3 regions of the Kribbella endophytica genome follow, and region 2 is predicted to be linked to each of the others. Evidence: riboswitches for the same ligand, from Rfam matches in the RefSeq annotation. Region 2 holds a riboswitch; each other region holds the start of a gene.
The links. Region 2 has a riboswitch for glycine ahead of gcvP (aminomethyl-transferring glycine dehydrogenase). Riboswitches for the same ligand answer to the same signal wherever they lie in the genome.
Positions count from the first base shown of each region.

Region 1: another riboswitch for glycine. It lies ahead of gcvP (aminomethyl-transferring glycine dehydrogenase); the one in region 2 lies ahead of gcvP (aminomethyl-transferring glycine dehydrogenase).
Region 3: another riboswitch for glycine. It lies ahead of ACYVIO_RS02990 (L-serine ammonia-lyase); the one in region 2 lies ahead of gcvP (aminomethyl-transferring glycine dehydrogenase).

Region 1 covers NZ_BAAGUR010000002.1:1,236,859-1,241,085, reverse strand. The annotation lists gene gcvP (aminomethyl-transferring glycine dehydrogenase) at 1-2,383, opposite strand, end outside; glycine riboswitch at 2,460-2,551, opposite strand; gene ACYVIO_RS24245 (dihydrodipicolinate synthase family protein) at 2,567-3,454, opposite strand; gene ACYVIO_RS24240 (MerR family transcriptional regulator) at 3,505-4,122, opposite strand.
Region 2 covers NZ_BAAGUR010000001.1:3,584,991-3,589,217, reverse strand. The annotation lists gene gcvP (aminomethyl-transferring glycine dehydrogenase) at 1-2,695, opposite strand, end outside; glycine riboswitch at 2,741-2,842, opposite strand; glycine riboswitch at 2,843-2,935, opposite strand; gene ACYVIO_RS17220 (mandelate racemase/muconate lactonizing enzyme family protein) at 3,018-4,070, opposite strand; gene ACYVIO_RS17215 (helix-turn-helix transcriptional regulator) at 4,099-4,227, opposite strand, start outside.
Region 3 covers NZ_BAAGUR010000001.1:618,206-622,432, reverse strand. The annotation lists gene ACYVIO_RS03005 (alpha/beta hydrolase) at 1-852, opposite strand, end outside; gene ACYVIO_RS03000 (DUF3817 domain-containing protein) at 953-1,285, shown strand; gene ACYVIO_RS02995 (hypothetical protein) at 1,287-2,216, opposite strand; glycine riboswitch at 2,354-2,447, shown strand; gene ACYVIO_RS02990 (L-serine ammonia-lyase) at 2,526-3,899, shown strand; gene ACYVIO_RS02985 (alpha/beta fold hydrolase) at 3,861-4,227, opposite strand, start outside.

The DNA.
Region 1 (4,227 bases), on a different contig from region 2:
AGAGCACCGGGAACGCGTTCTCGAGCCGCTTGGCGACGTAGTTCGCGGTCAGGACGGCGGCCTTGGTCGCCGAGGTCAGACCCTCCGCGCCCATCATCCGGATGTAGGCCCAGGAGATCGCCAGCACGCCGGCCGAGCCGAACGGCGCCGCCGAGATCGGGCCGACGCCGGAGTCCGGACCGGCCTGGCCCAGAAGCGGGTGGTTCGGCAGGTACGGCGCCAGGTGCGCGGCGACCGCGACCGGACCGACACCCGGGCCACCGCCGCCGTGCGGGATGCAGAAGGTCTTGTGCAGGTTCAGGTGCGAGACGTCGCCGCCGAACTCGCCCGGCTTGGCCAGGCCGAGCAGGGCGTTCAGGTTCGCGCCGTCGACGTACACCTGGCCGCCGTGGTCGTGCACGATCTGGCAGACCTCGGTCACGCTCTCCTCGTACACGCCGTGCGTGGACGGGTAGGTGATCATGATCGCGGCCAGCTTGTCCGCGTGCTCGGTCGCCTTGGCCCGCAGGTCGTCCAGGTCGATGGTGCCGTCATCGTTGCCCTTGACAACAACAACCTTCATCCCGGCCATCACCGCGGAGGCGGCGTTGGTGCCGTGCGCCGACGACGGGATGAGGCAGACGTTGCGCTCCTCGTTTCCCTCGGCCCGGTGGTAGCCGCGGATCGCCAGCAGGCCCGCGAGCTCGCCCTGCGACCCGGCGTTCGGCTGGATCGAGACCTTGGCGTAGCCGGTCACCTCGGCCAGCCAGCGCTCCAGCTGGCCGATCAGCTTCACGTACCCGGCCGCGTCCTCGATCGGCGCGAACGGGTGCACGTCGGCGAACTCGGGCCAGGTGACCGCTTCCATCTCGGTGGTCGCGTTCAGCTTCATCGTGCACGAGCCGAGCGGGATCATGCCGCGGTCGAGCGCGTAGTCGTAGTCGGACAGCTTGCGCAGGTAGCGCAGCATCGCGGTCTCGGACCGGTGCGTGTTGAAGACCGGGTGGGTCAGGAAGTCCGACGTCCGGACGACGGCCTCGGACAGGTTGCCACCGGCCAGCGATGCGTCGTACCGGACGCCGAACGAGCTGCAGACCAGGCCGAGCGCGGCAGCGTCGGTCTTCTCGTCGCAGGAGATGCCGACGTGGTCCGCGTCGACGAGACGCAGCCAGATCCCGTTCTGCCGGGCGGTGTCGACGACGTCGGCGGCGCGGCCGGGGACACGCGCCAGGACGGTGTCGAAGAACTGCTCGTGCACGACCTCGACGCCACCGGCGCGCAGCGACGCGGCCAGGCTGTCGGCGTTGGTGTGGACGCGCTCGGCGATCGCCTTCAGCCCGTCGGGGCCGTGGTAGACGGCGTACATCGACGCGACGACGGCGAGCAGGACCTGCGCCGTACAGATATTGGAGGTCGCCTTCTCACGACGGATGTGCTGCTCACGGGTCTGCAGGGCCAGCCGGTACGCCGGGGCGCCGTCGGCGTCGACCGAGACGCCGACGAGGCGACCGGGCAACGACCGCTCGAGGCCGGCCCGGACCGACATGAAGCCGGCGTGCGGTCCGCCGTAGAACAGCGGTACGCCGAAGCGCTGCGACGAGCCGATGACGATGTCGGCGCCGGCCTCACCCGGTGCCTCGAGCAACGTCAGCGCGAGCAGGTCGGAGGCGACGGCCACCAGCGTCTCGCGCTCGTGCGCGGCGGTGACCAGCGGCTTGAGGTCGCGGACGACGCCGCCGGAGCCCGGGTACTGGACCAGGAAGCCGAAGAAGTCGCCGTCCGGCAGGCCGTCGGTGGTGTCCGCGACGACGACCTCGATGCCGAGCGCCTCGGCGCGGGTCTCGACGACCGCGATCGTCTGCGCGAAGCAGTCGGCGTCGACGAGGAAGCGGTTGCTCTTGGACTTGCGGTTGGATCGGAGCGCCAGGGTCATCGCCTCGGCGGCGGCGGTGCCCTCGTCGAGCAGCGACGCGTTCGCGGTCGGCAGGCCGGTCAGGTCCGACACGGCGGTCTGGAAGTTCAGCAGCGCCTCGAGCCGGCCCTGGGAGATCTCCGGCTGGTACGGCGTGTAGGCCGTGTACCAGGCCGGGTTCTCGACCAGGCGGCGGACGATCACCGACGGGGTGAACGTGCCGTAGTAGCCCTGGCCGATCATCGAGGTGGCCACGGTGTTGCGGGCGGCCAGCTGACGGAGCTCGGTCAGCGCGTCGACCTCGGAGGCCGGCTCGGGCAGCCGCAGCGGCTCGGTCGAGCGGATCGAGGCCGGTACGGCGGCGTCGACGAGCGCGTCGACGTCGGCGTACCCGAGGGTCTGCACCATCCGGGCGACCTCGTCGGCGCGCGGACCGATGTGACGGTCGGCGAAGGTCGCCGAAATCTGTGGGGAGATGTCGTGCTCAGTCATGAGTGGAGGCTCCGTTGCTGACAGGTCTGCCGGTGGCCTCCCCCTCTGTCACGCGGCGAGCGCGCTTCAGAGTCGCCTGCGGCACCCGGTCCATGGGCCTGAGAGGTTCCGGGGAGGAATTGCCCCTTCGGCGCCCAGGCGAACCTGGGACTCTCCCGAGTGCTGTGTACGGCAACCCCGAGGTTACCAGTTGCCCTCGTCGAGTTCCGGCAGCAGCCGCCGCGCGGTCACCCGCGCGGGTCCGACCAGTTCCGGATCGGCGAAGGCCATCGGCCAGCGCATGCGCGTCCCGGCGTCGGCCCAGCCGCCGACCGCGGCGAGGAACTTGTCGAGCGCGGGGTTCGACAGGCCTCGGGCCTGCAGCGGCGCGATGTGCTGGGCGAAGAACTCCGCGATCCGCCGTTCGACGTCGAGTGCCGCCTGGTGGTCGGTCTCGACCAGCTCGTACCACCTGACGGAACCGGTCGGCGAGAGCGCGGCGACGTTCGAGTAGCTGCCGTCCGCGCCGAGCGGCGTCATGCTCGCGAGGAAGTGACCGGGGACGAAGAGCGACAGGCCGGAGTCGCGCGCTCGGGAGAACCACTCCGCGTCTCCCCCGGCACTCTTCAGCCCGATCAACGTCGGTACGGCGCGCGCCAGGTCGGCGAGTTGCCGGGGCCCGACCTGCGTCTTCGCGTGCGGCGGGTTGTAGAGCACGAGCGGTACGCCGCCCGCCGTCTCGGCGACGCGGTCGAGGAATGTCAGCGCCTCGCCGGCGTTCAGCGGCAGCCAGTCGGGCAGGATCACCTGGATCGCGGAAGGACGAAGCGCGGCGGCCCGTCGTACGCGATCGAGCTGGAGCTGAGCCGAGGGGTGGCTCGCTCCGATCTGGAACGGGAGGTCGGTGCCCGCGGCGAGGAGGGCGTTGATCCGGTCGTACTCGTCCTCGGTCAGGGTCTGGAACTCCCCCGCCGTACCGTGCACGTACAGACCGTCCAGCCCCGCCTTGGTCAGGTGGTCGAGCTGGGTCTCGAGGCGGGCGAAGTCGATCGTGTCGTCGGCGTCGAGGGGTAACAACAAAGTCGCCCACACACCACGCAAGGTCTCCGCGGTGAGTGGGCGCACTGTTTGCTGTGGGTGGTTCAGCCGGTCATCCGGGCGCGGCGGCGAGCGGCGAGCTCGTCGTTCGCGTGCGAGCCGGACTCGTCGTCGCTGCCGTCGGCGCGCTCGGTCGGCAGCTCGGACAGCGAACCCTCGACCTCGCGCCAGACACCACCGAGGGCGATGCCGAACACTCCCTGGCCGCCGGCCAGCAGATCGATCACCTCGTCGGGCGAGGTGCACATGTAGACCGAGGCGCCGTCACTCATCAGCGTGATCTGGGTCAGGTCGTCGATGCCGCGCTTGCTCAGGTGGGCGATCGCGGTCCGGATCTGCTGCAGCGAGATGCCGGCGTCGAGCAGCCGCTTGATCACCTTGAGCAGAAGAACGTCGCGGAAGCCGTAGAGCCGCTGCGTGCCCGAGCCGGTGGCCGGGCGGACCGACGGCGACACCAGGCCGGTGCGGGCCCAGTAGTCGAGCTGACGGTAAGTGATGCCCGCGGCCGCGCAGGCCGTCGGGCCGCGGAAGCCGACATCCTCCGGCATCGGGCGCAGGTCGTCGTCGAAGAGCAGGCCCTGCACCCCCGCTGCGGCAGCCGCGTCGGCGTGTGCCTCCGACGCCGACTGCGCCGTCAGATCAGTGTCGCCGGTGCGTGTCACGCCTGAGCCTCCCTGGGTACGGACTGGAACGGACTACATCCGTGGAGTTACAACTCCTCACAACTCCTTCAAGGTAAGCCGCCGACTTGACCCGGTCAACGACAA
Region 2 (4,227 bases):
AGTAGCGGTCCTGGGTGAGCGACGGCAGCGGGAACGCCGCCTGCTCGCGGGTGTAGGGCCGGTCCCAGTGCGAGGTGATCACCGCGGCGGCGGTGTGCGGGGCGTTGCGCAGCGGGCTGTCGGCGACGCTGAAGTCACCCGCCGCGACCTGGTCGATCTCGGCGCGGATCGCGATCATCGCGTCGACGAAGCGGTCGAGCTCGGCGAGGTCCTCGGACTCGGTCGGTTCGACCATCAGCGTGCCGGCCACCGGGAAGGACAGCGTCGGCGCGTGGAAGCCGTAGTCGATCAGGCGCTTGGCCACGTCCTCGGCGGTGACGCCGGTCTTCGCGGTCAGCGCGCGCAGGTCGAGGATGCACTCGTGCGCGACGAGCCCGCCGGGTCCGGTGTAGAGGACCGGGTAGAACTCGTTGAGCCGGCTGGCGACGTAGTTCGCCGCGAGCAGCGCCGAGCGCGTCGCTTCCAGGAGTCCCTCGGCGCCCATGAGTTTCACGTACGCCCAGGAGATCGGCAGTACGCCGGCCGATCCGTACGGCGCGGCCGAGACGTTGGGCAGGAACGGCGCAAGGTGCTGCTTGACCGCGACCGGCCCGACGCCGGGCCCGCCACCACCGTGCGGGATGCAGAACGTCTTGTGCAGGTTCAGGTGTGAGACGTCGCCGCCGAACTGGCCGGGCTGGGCCAGACCGACCAGCGCGTTGAGGTTCGCGCCGTCGACGTACACCTGACCGCCGGCCGCGTGGACCGCGTCGCACACCTCGCGCACGTCCGCGTCGTACACGCCGTGGGTGGAGGGGTAGGTGATCATGATCGCGGCGATCGAGCCCTGGTGCTGGGCGATCTTCGCGTCGAGATCGGCGCGGTCGATGCTGCCGTCGGCGGCCGTCGCCACGACCGCGACCGACATGCCGGCCAGTACGGCGGACGCCGCGTTGGTGCCGTGCGCGGACGCCGGGATCAGGCAGACCGTGCGCTGGTCGTCGCCGCGGGACAGGTGGTAGCCGCGGATCGCGAGCAGGCCGGCCAGCTCGCCCTGCGATCCGGCGTTCGGCTGGACCGAGACTTCGTCGTACCCGGTGATCTCGGCGAGGTTCGCCTCGAGCTCGGCGATCAGCTCACGCCAGCCCGCCGTCTGGGAGTCCGGTGCGAACGGGTGGATCGAGGCGAACTCCGGCCAGGAGATCGCCTCCATCTCGGCGGTCGCGTTGAGCTTCATCGTGCAGGAGCCGAGCGGGATCATCGTGCGGTCCAGCGCGAGATCGCGGTCGGAGAGCTTGCGGACGTAGCGCAGGAGCTGGGTCTCGGAGCGGTGCGTGTTGAACACGGGGTGCTGGAGGTATTCCGAGGTCCGCTGCGTCGTTAGCTCGAAACCTTCCAAGTCATCGTTGCCCGAGGCACCGAAGACTCCCAGCACGTCCCGCACGATCTGGGCCGTTGTCGTCTCGTCGACCGAGATCCCGATCAGGTCGTCGTCGATGTGTCGCAGGTTGATGCCCTCGGCCTCGGCTTTCGCGATGAACTGCTGGGCACGGCCTTGGGTGCTGACGGTGATCGTGTCGAAGAAACTCGTGTGCAGGACGTCGAACCCGGCTTTGGACAGCGCTGCGGCCAGGGTCTTGGCATGGCCGTGGACGGTCTCCGCGATCGCCTTCAGGCCGTCCGGCCCGTGGTAGACGGCGTACATCGAGGCCACGACGGCGAGCAGGGCCTGCGCGGTGCAGATGTTCGACGTCGCCTTCTCGCGGCGGATGTGCTGCTCGCGGGTCTGCAGCGCCAGCCGGTACGCCGTACGGCCTGCGTCGTCCTTCGAGACGCCGACGAGGCGACCGGGCAACGATCGTTCGAGGTTCTTGCGGACGGCGATGTACGCCGCGTGCGGGCCGCCGTAGAAGAGCGGGACGCCGAAGCGCTGCGTCGAGCCGACGGCGATGTCCGCGCCCTGCTCGCCGGGCGGGACGATCAGGGTCAGCGCGAGCAGGTCGGCGGCGACGGTGACCATCGCCTTGCGCTCGTGCGCGGCCGCGATCACGGCGGAGTGGTCCCGGACGCGGCCGGAGACACCGGGCTGCTGGAGGACGACACCGTTGAGGTCGCCCTCGGGCAGGCCCCGGGACAGGTCGGCGACCTCGACCTCGAGACCGAGCGCCTCGGCCCGGCTCCGGACCAGCTCGATTGTTTGCGGCAGGCAATCAGCGTCGAGGACCGTCTTGCCGTCGTTCTTGTTGGAGCGGCGCATCAGCAGGACGGCCTCGACGACCGCGGTCGCCTCGTCCAGCAGCGACGCGTTCGCGACCGGCAGCGCGACCAGGTCCTGGACCATGGTCTGGAAGTTGAGCAGCGCCTCGAGCCGGCCCTGCGAGATCTCCGGCTGGTACGGCGTGTAGGCGGTGTACCAGGCCGGTGCCTCGAGGATGTTGCGGCGGATCACCGGCGGGGTGATCGTGTCGTAGTAGCCCTGGCCGATCAGCTGGACGGCCGGCTTGTTCAGCGCGGCGATCCGCCGCAGCTCGGCCAGGACCTCGGCCTCGCTCAGCGCCTCGCCGAGCGCGAGCGGCTTGTCCTGCCGGATCGACGCCGGGACGGCCATCTCGACCAGGTTGTCGACGCTGTCGTACCCGACGTCCTTGAGCATCCGCTCGACGTCGGCCGCCCGGCGCACGCCGAGGTGCCGGTCGGTGAAGGGTGAACCCGCCATGAGGAACTCCAGAATCCGGGTGGCACGCGCCACGAGATCGGGGTTCCTCCCCGCTCTGTATCGGACCTGAGAGTTTCCGCGCGGCCGTCGTACGGGCCTCGCTTGCACCGTCGGTGAGCCGGACGTCCGGCTGCTTTCCAGAGTTGCCTGACCGCGGCGGTACGGGGGCCTGAGAGATTCCCGGGGAGGATTTGCTCCTACGGCACCTGCACGGCGGCAGAATTCTCCCGCCGCGGATCAACAGCGTGTTCAGTTGTCGGTCGCACCTTAAGCGGGGCGCGGCCGGGCGCGCAAGGCCGGTGGTGCTGACAGCGCACGGGCCTCAGGTCAGTGTCAGGCCGAATCCGGGGCGGTCCGGGACGGTCAGATTGCCGTCCTCCCAGCGGTACGCACTGGTGTCGACACCGTCCGTCGTACCGGGCACGCCCTCGACCGTCGGGACGTTGCCGAGGCCCGCGGCCAGCTGTGCGGCGTACAGGGTCTTGAGCGGTAGTCCCCAGGCGTGCGGCGACGCCTGGCAGGTGATCCGCGGCATCACCTCGCGCCAGCTGGTCAGGCCGAACGACACCACGTCCATCAGCAGTACGTCGATGTCGCCGTTGGCCGCGATCTCCAGGAGGGGCTCGAGGTCCGGGTCGGACTCTCCCTCGGCGATCAGGGTCTGCGTCCCCTGCAGGTGCTTCTTGAGCCTCGCCAGATCGGCCGCGTCGTCGAGGAACGGTTCCTCGACCCAGTACAGGTCACAGTCCGCGACCGCCTCCAGATAGGTGATGAACCCGTCGCAGTCGTACCCGTCGTTGGCGTCCACCAGGATCCCGTGCTCCGGGTACGCCGCGCGCACGGCCCGCGTCACCTCGATGTCGCGCGCGTCGCCCTCGGCGCGTTCCATCCAGCGGTTTCCGCGCCCGATCTTCAGCTTGAACGCGCGATAGCCCGCCGCGTCGTCGGCCGCGCAGTGCGCCAGTACGGCGTCCACTCCGCTGGGCTCATCATCGAGGTCCGCGAAGTAGATCGCCCCGTCGTAAATCGGGATCGTCCGGGCGCCCTGGCTGCCGAGCATTGCGTGCACCGGCAGATCCAGGATCTGTCCCGCCAGGTCGTGCAACGCGAAGTCGAGCCCGCGCAGGCCGGGCTCCCTGACTCCCGTTGCCGGATCGATCAACTCGCCCACCGACCGCCCGACCACATCCTCGGGGATCGGCCCGGCCGCAAGGCCCCAGCCGGTCTTGCCCGTGTCGGTGTGCAGGATCACGACGTCGTCGACGCCGCCGTTCCCATGGCTCCCGAGCCGGGCGTTCCGCCCGATGGTCCGCGGATAACGGGACTGGATCGTCGAGTGTTCCACCCGGTGGACGAAGTGGTGGTCCAACGTCATCTGGACTCCTCAGCGTGGGGTTCCTTGCCTAGTCTGCTGCGTTGACCGCCCGCGCAAACCTCGTGGCCCAATCCTTCGCCGCCACGGCGAGTTCCGGCGGACCGACCACGCGGAATTCGGTGCCGAGGGCACCGAGTGAGAACAGCGGGCCGTCGAG
Region 3 (4,227 bases), 3.0 Mb from region 2:
GGCGCGGGCGAGGAGCCGGTCCCAGAGGGCGTGGATGTCCTGGCCGTGCAGGGCGCAGGTCGTTGCCGTCGTACACCACTTCACGAACTCGTCGAACGAGTCCTGACCCGCCCAGGCCTGCTCGTCGAGGAACTCGCCGGTCGTCGCGCGGCCGTGGTCGAAGACGCTCTCGAGCACCAGCGCGCGTACTCGCTGCGGGTAGCGCTGGGCGTATTGCTGGCCGACCAACGTGCCGTACGAGCTGCCGTGGAAGGAGATCCGTTGCTCACCCAGGGCAGCGCGGATCGCGTCGACGTCGCGCACGGTCTGCAGGGTGTCGAGGTGGTCGTAGACCGGGCCTGTGTTCTTGCGGCAGTCCGTGGCCAGGTCGTGGTTGTACTTGATGGTCGCGTCGAAATCGCTCTGGCTCTTGAGGATCGGCGAGGGTTGGCGCGCGAGGAGTGCGGCCGAGCACTTCACCGCGTTGCTGCGGGCAACACCGCGCGGGTCGAAGCTGACGACGTCGAAGCGGTCCTCGAGCTGCTGACTGAACCTGCTCATACCGGTGCGGATCCGTTCGACGCCGGAGTCGCCTGGCCCGCCGGGGCCGAACACCAGTACGCCGACGCGCTCGCCTTGAGCCTTCCGCCGGGCGACGGCGAGCTCGAAGGTGCCGTCGCCTGGCTTGTTCCAGTCGATCGGCACGGTCAGCGTCGCGCACTCGGAGCCGGGGAGGAGGGCGATGTCCTCGGGGGTGTCGCCGGGCTCGGGTTGGCAAGCTGCCCAGTCGACGGACGGCGCCGCGGCAGCCGGCACAGTCAACGTTGCCAGTACGGCGGCCGCGGCCGCACACCAAACAATGGGTCTCTTCATTGGGACGATCTTTCGCCGCGCCGACCCTGAGCGGCATCCGGTGGCGACCCGGAGGGAACCCGGGAGCGGGTTGGGTGGGGTTGTTAGGGTCACTGGTCTGATGACCGAGACTGTTGCAGCCGTGGACGCGCCGGCTGGTTCGAAGCATGCGACCTGGTTCCGGGTGGTGGCGATCGCCGAGGCGATCTCCTGGACCGGGCTGCTGATCGGGATGCTGTTCAAGTACGTGCTGTCGGACAACGAGATCGGCGTCCAGATCTTCGGGCCGATCCACGGCGGGATCTTCGTCGCCTACGTGCTGACCGTCGCGGTCGTCCGTAAGCCGCTGCGCTGGACCTGGACGACCACGCTGCTCGCGCTGGCCGCCAGCATCCCGCCGCTGTTCACCTGGTTCTTCGAGCTGTGGGCAGCCCGCACCAACCGCCTCGGCTGACTCACCGGCCGCAGCCGCGGCAGGGCCGGCGCGTCCGGAGGTAGTAGCCGTACGTCGCGGCGAGCAGTCCCGCGCCCCAGAGCACGTAGGCCGGGACGGCGACCCAGAAGAACGCCTCGGGCAGGTCGATGTCCCCGAAGATCGGCTCGTGCTGCAGCACTGCCGCGAACATCTGGAGCAGTCCGACGCCGAAGTACGCCGTGATGCCGGCGCCGAGTCCGCCGCCGGGGAGCAGCAGCATCCAGCGCGGGAAGATCCGGCTGGCGCGGGTGACCAGTAGGAGCGGGAGCAGGAGGCCGGCGAGCAGGAAACCGGTCTCGAAGAGGATCACCGCCGAGCCCGCGTCGTACGGCGTGCTGCCGAACCCGACGACCGCCTGAGCCGCCAGGCGGATGAGGCAGCCTGCTGCGGCGACGGCTGCTCCGGCGATGGCCCAGCGGGGTGTGGACGTCACCGGTCGGCGGCTGCCGCTGCAGCGCAGGCAGGACGGGTCGAGCTGTCGTTGCCTGGCCAGAGCGGTCGCCGCGAGCAGTGCCGCGCCAGTGAGGCCGCCGAGGCGGCTGAGTAGACCGAGTGGGTCGAAGGGGATGCCGAGGCCGGGCAGTACGGCGGCGACGACGTCGAGCAGCGCGAAGCCGCACACGGCGACCCAGCCGGCGGCTGCTGCCCAGGTGAGCCCGATGGTCACCCGCGACACCGGCAGCACGAGCAGAGCCGCGCTCAGCACGCAGAACGCGAGCGAGAGCCAGTAGGAGATCAGCAGGTCGCTCCCGGGCAGCTCCCAGTCCGGTGCGTGCCCAGTGGCGAACCACAACCGCACCAGCCCGTACGCCGCCGCGTGCCCGGCTGAGACGAGAGGTGCCCAGCGCATCCACCGCGGCGTCGTCGTCTCGCCCGGTGCGTGGTCGTGCGGATGCGTGCTCGTCGTCATGTGTTCAGCTTGTGGTGGTGGTGCTTCCGAGGGATCCCCCGTGCGGGGGAACGCTCTCCCTCTGTGGAGTGCACGGCCGGATTGACGGGGAGCGCGGGTCCGCCGTACCGTCGCGACCGTCAGCACCACACGCCGCATGAACCCGTGCGGGAGAGACCCGGGCACCGACCCGGGCGCCGTAGGAGCAACTCTCCCCAAGAATCTCTCAGGCACCCTCACCGCACGGGCGAGGCACCTCTGGAAGACAGCACGTCTGACAGAGCGGGGAGGCACACCGATCGGTCAACGACGACCGGAAGGAACCTCCAGATGGCGATCAGCGTTTTCGACCTGTTCAGTATCGGGATCGGCCCGTCGAGCTCCCACACCGTGGGACCGATGCGCGCGGCCCGGACCTTCGCCGTCGGCCTCGCCGCCGACGGCCTGCTCACCCGGACGACGGCCGTCGAGTCGCAGCTGTTCGGCTCGCTCGGCGCGACCGGGCACGGGCACGGCAGCAACAAGGCCGTCATGCTCGGACTCGAGGGCGAGGACCCCGAGACCGTCGACACCCGCTCGGTCGAGGGGCGCGTCGAGGCGATCCGCGCGGCCAAGACGCTGCGGCTGGCCGGCGGGCACGAGATCGCGTTCGACGAGAACTCCCAGCTGGTGATGCACCGCCGCAAGGCGCTGCCGTACCACCCGAACGGGATGACCTTCGTCGCCCGCGACGCCGAGGGCGTCGTACTGCGTGAACGGACGTACTACTCGGTCGGTGGCGGGTTCGTCGTCGACGAGGACGCGGCGGCCGGTGACCGGATCGTCCCGGACCGGACGCCGCTGAAGTACCCGTTCCTGTCGGGCGCCGAGCTGCTCGACCGGTGCCGCGAGTCCGGGCTGCCGATCAGCGAGGTGATGCTCGCCAACGAGCTGGCCTGGCGGACCGAGTCCGAGATCCGCGAGGGCCTGCTGCACATCTGGCAGGTCATGCAGGACTGCGTCGACGAGGGCTGCGAGACCGAGGGCGTCCTGCCCGGCGGCCTCAAGGTCCCGCGCCGCGCGCACGGCCTGCACCAGAAGCTGAGCAGCGACAAGTGGTCGGTCGACCCGCTCAAGGTGATGGACTGGGTGAACCTGTTCGCGCTCGCCGTGAACGAGCAGAACGCCTCCGGCGGCCGGATCGTCACCGCGCCGACGAACGGTGCCGCGGGCATCATTCCCGCCGTACTGCACTACTACCGCCGCTTCGTCCCGGGGGCGACCGAGGACGGCACGGTCCGGTTCCTGCTGGCGGCCGCCGCGATCGGCGTGCTCTACAAGGAGAACGCGTCGATCTCCGGCGCCGAGGTCGGCTGTCAGGGCGAGGTCGGGTCGGCCTGCTCGATGGCTGCCGCCGGGCTGTGCGAGGTGCTCGGCGGGACGCCGGAGCAGGTCGAGAACGCGGCCGAGATCGCGATGGAGCACAACCTCGGCCTGACCTGCGACCCGGTCGGCGGGCTGGTCCAGATCCCGTGCATCGAGCGGAACGCGATGGCCTCGGTGAAGGCGATCAACGCGGCCCGGATGGCGATGCACGGGGACGGGGTGCACGTGGTCACGCTGGACAAGGTGATCAAGACGATGCGCGAGACCGGCGCCGACATGAAGGTCAAGTACAAGGAGACGTCACGAGGCGGCCTGGCCGTCAACGTGATCGAGTGCTGACGGGTCCTCCACGTGGGCGTTGTGGCCGAGGCCCGGCAGCGTGACGACGCGGTCGTGCAGGGCGGCGAGCTCGGTGTCGGTGTTCATCGGGTCGAGTTCGCCACGCGCCAGTACGACGTGCGCCTGGGCGTCGCGGACGAGACGGGCCATGTTGGGCGCGCCGACGCCGAACGCCTTGTTGTCGAGCGCGAGACGCCAGCGGCCGTCGACCCGCAGCAGGCCGTGGCCGACGGCCTTGCTCGCGGGATCGACCAGACCCTGGAGTCCTGAGACCTTCAGGTAGCGCTCGGCGGCGGCCTCGCGGGTGTCGAACCAGGCGACCGGTTTG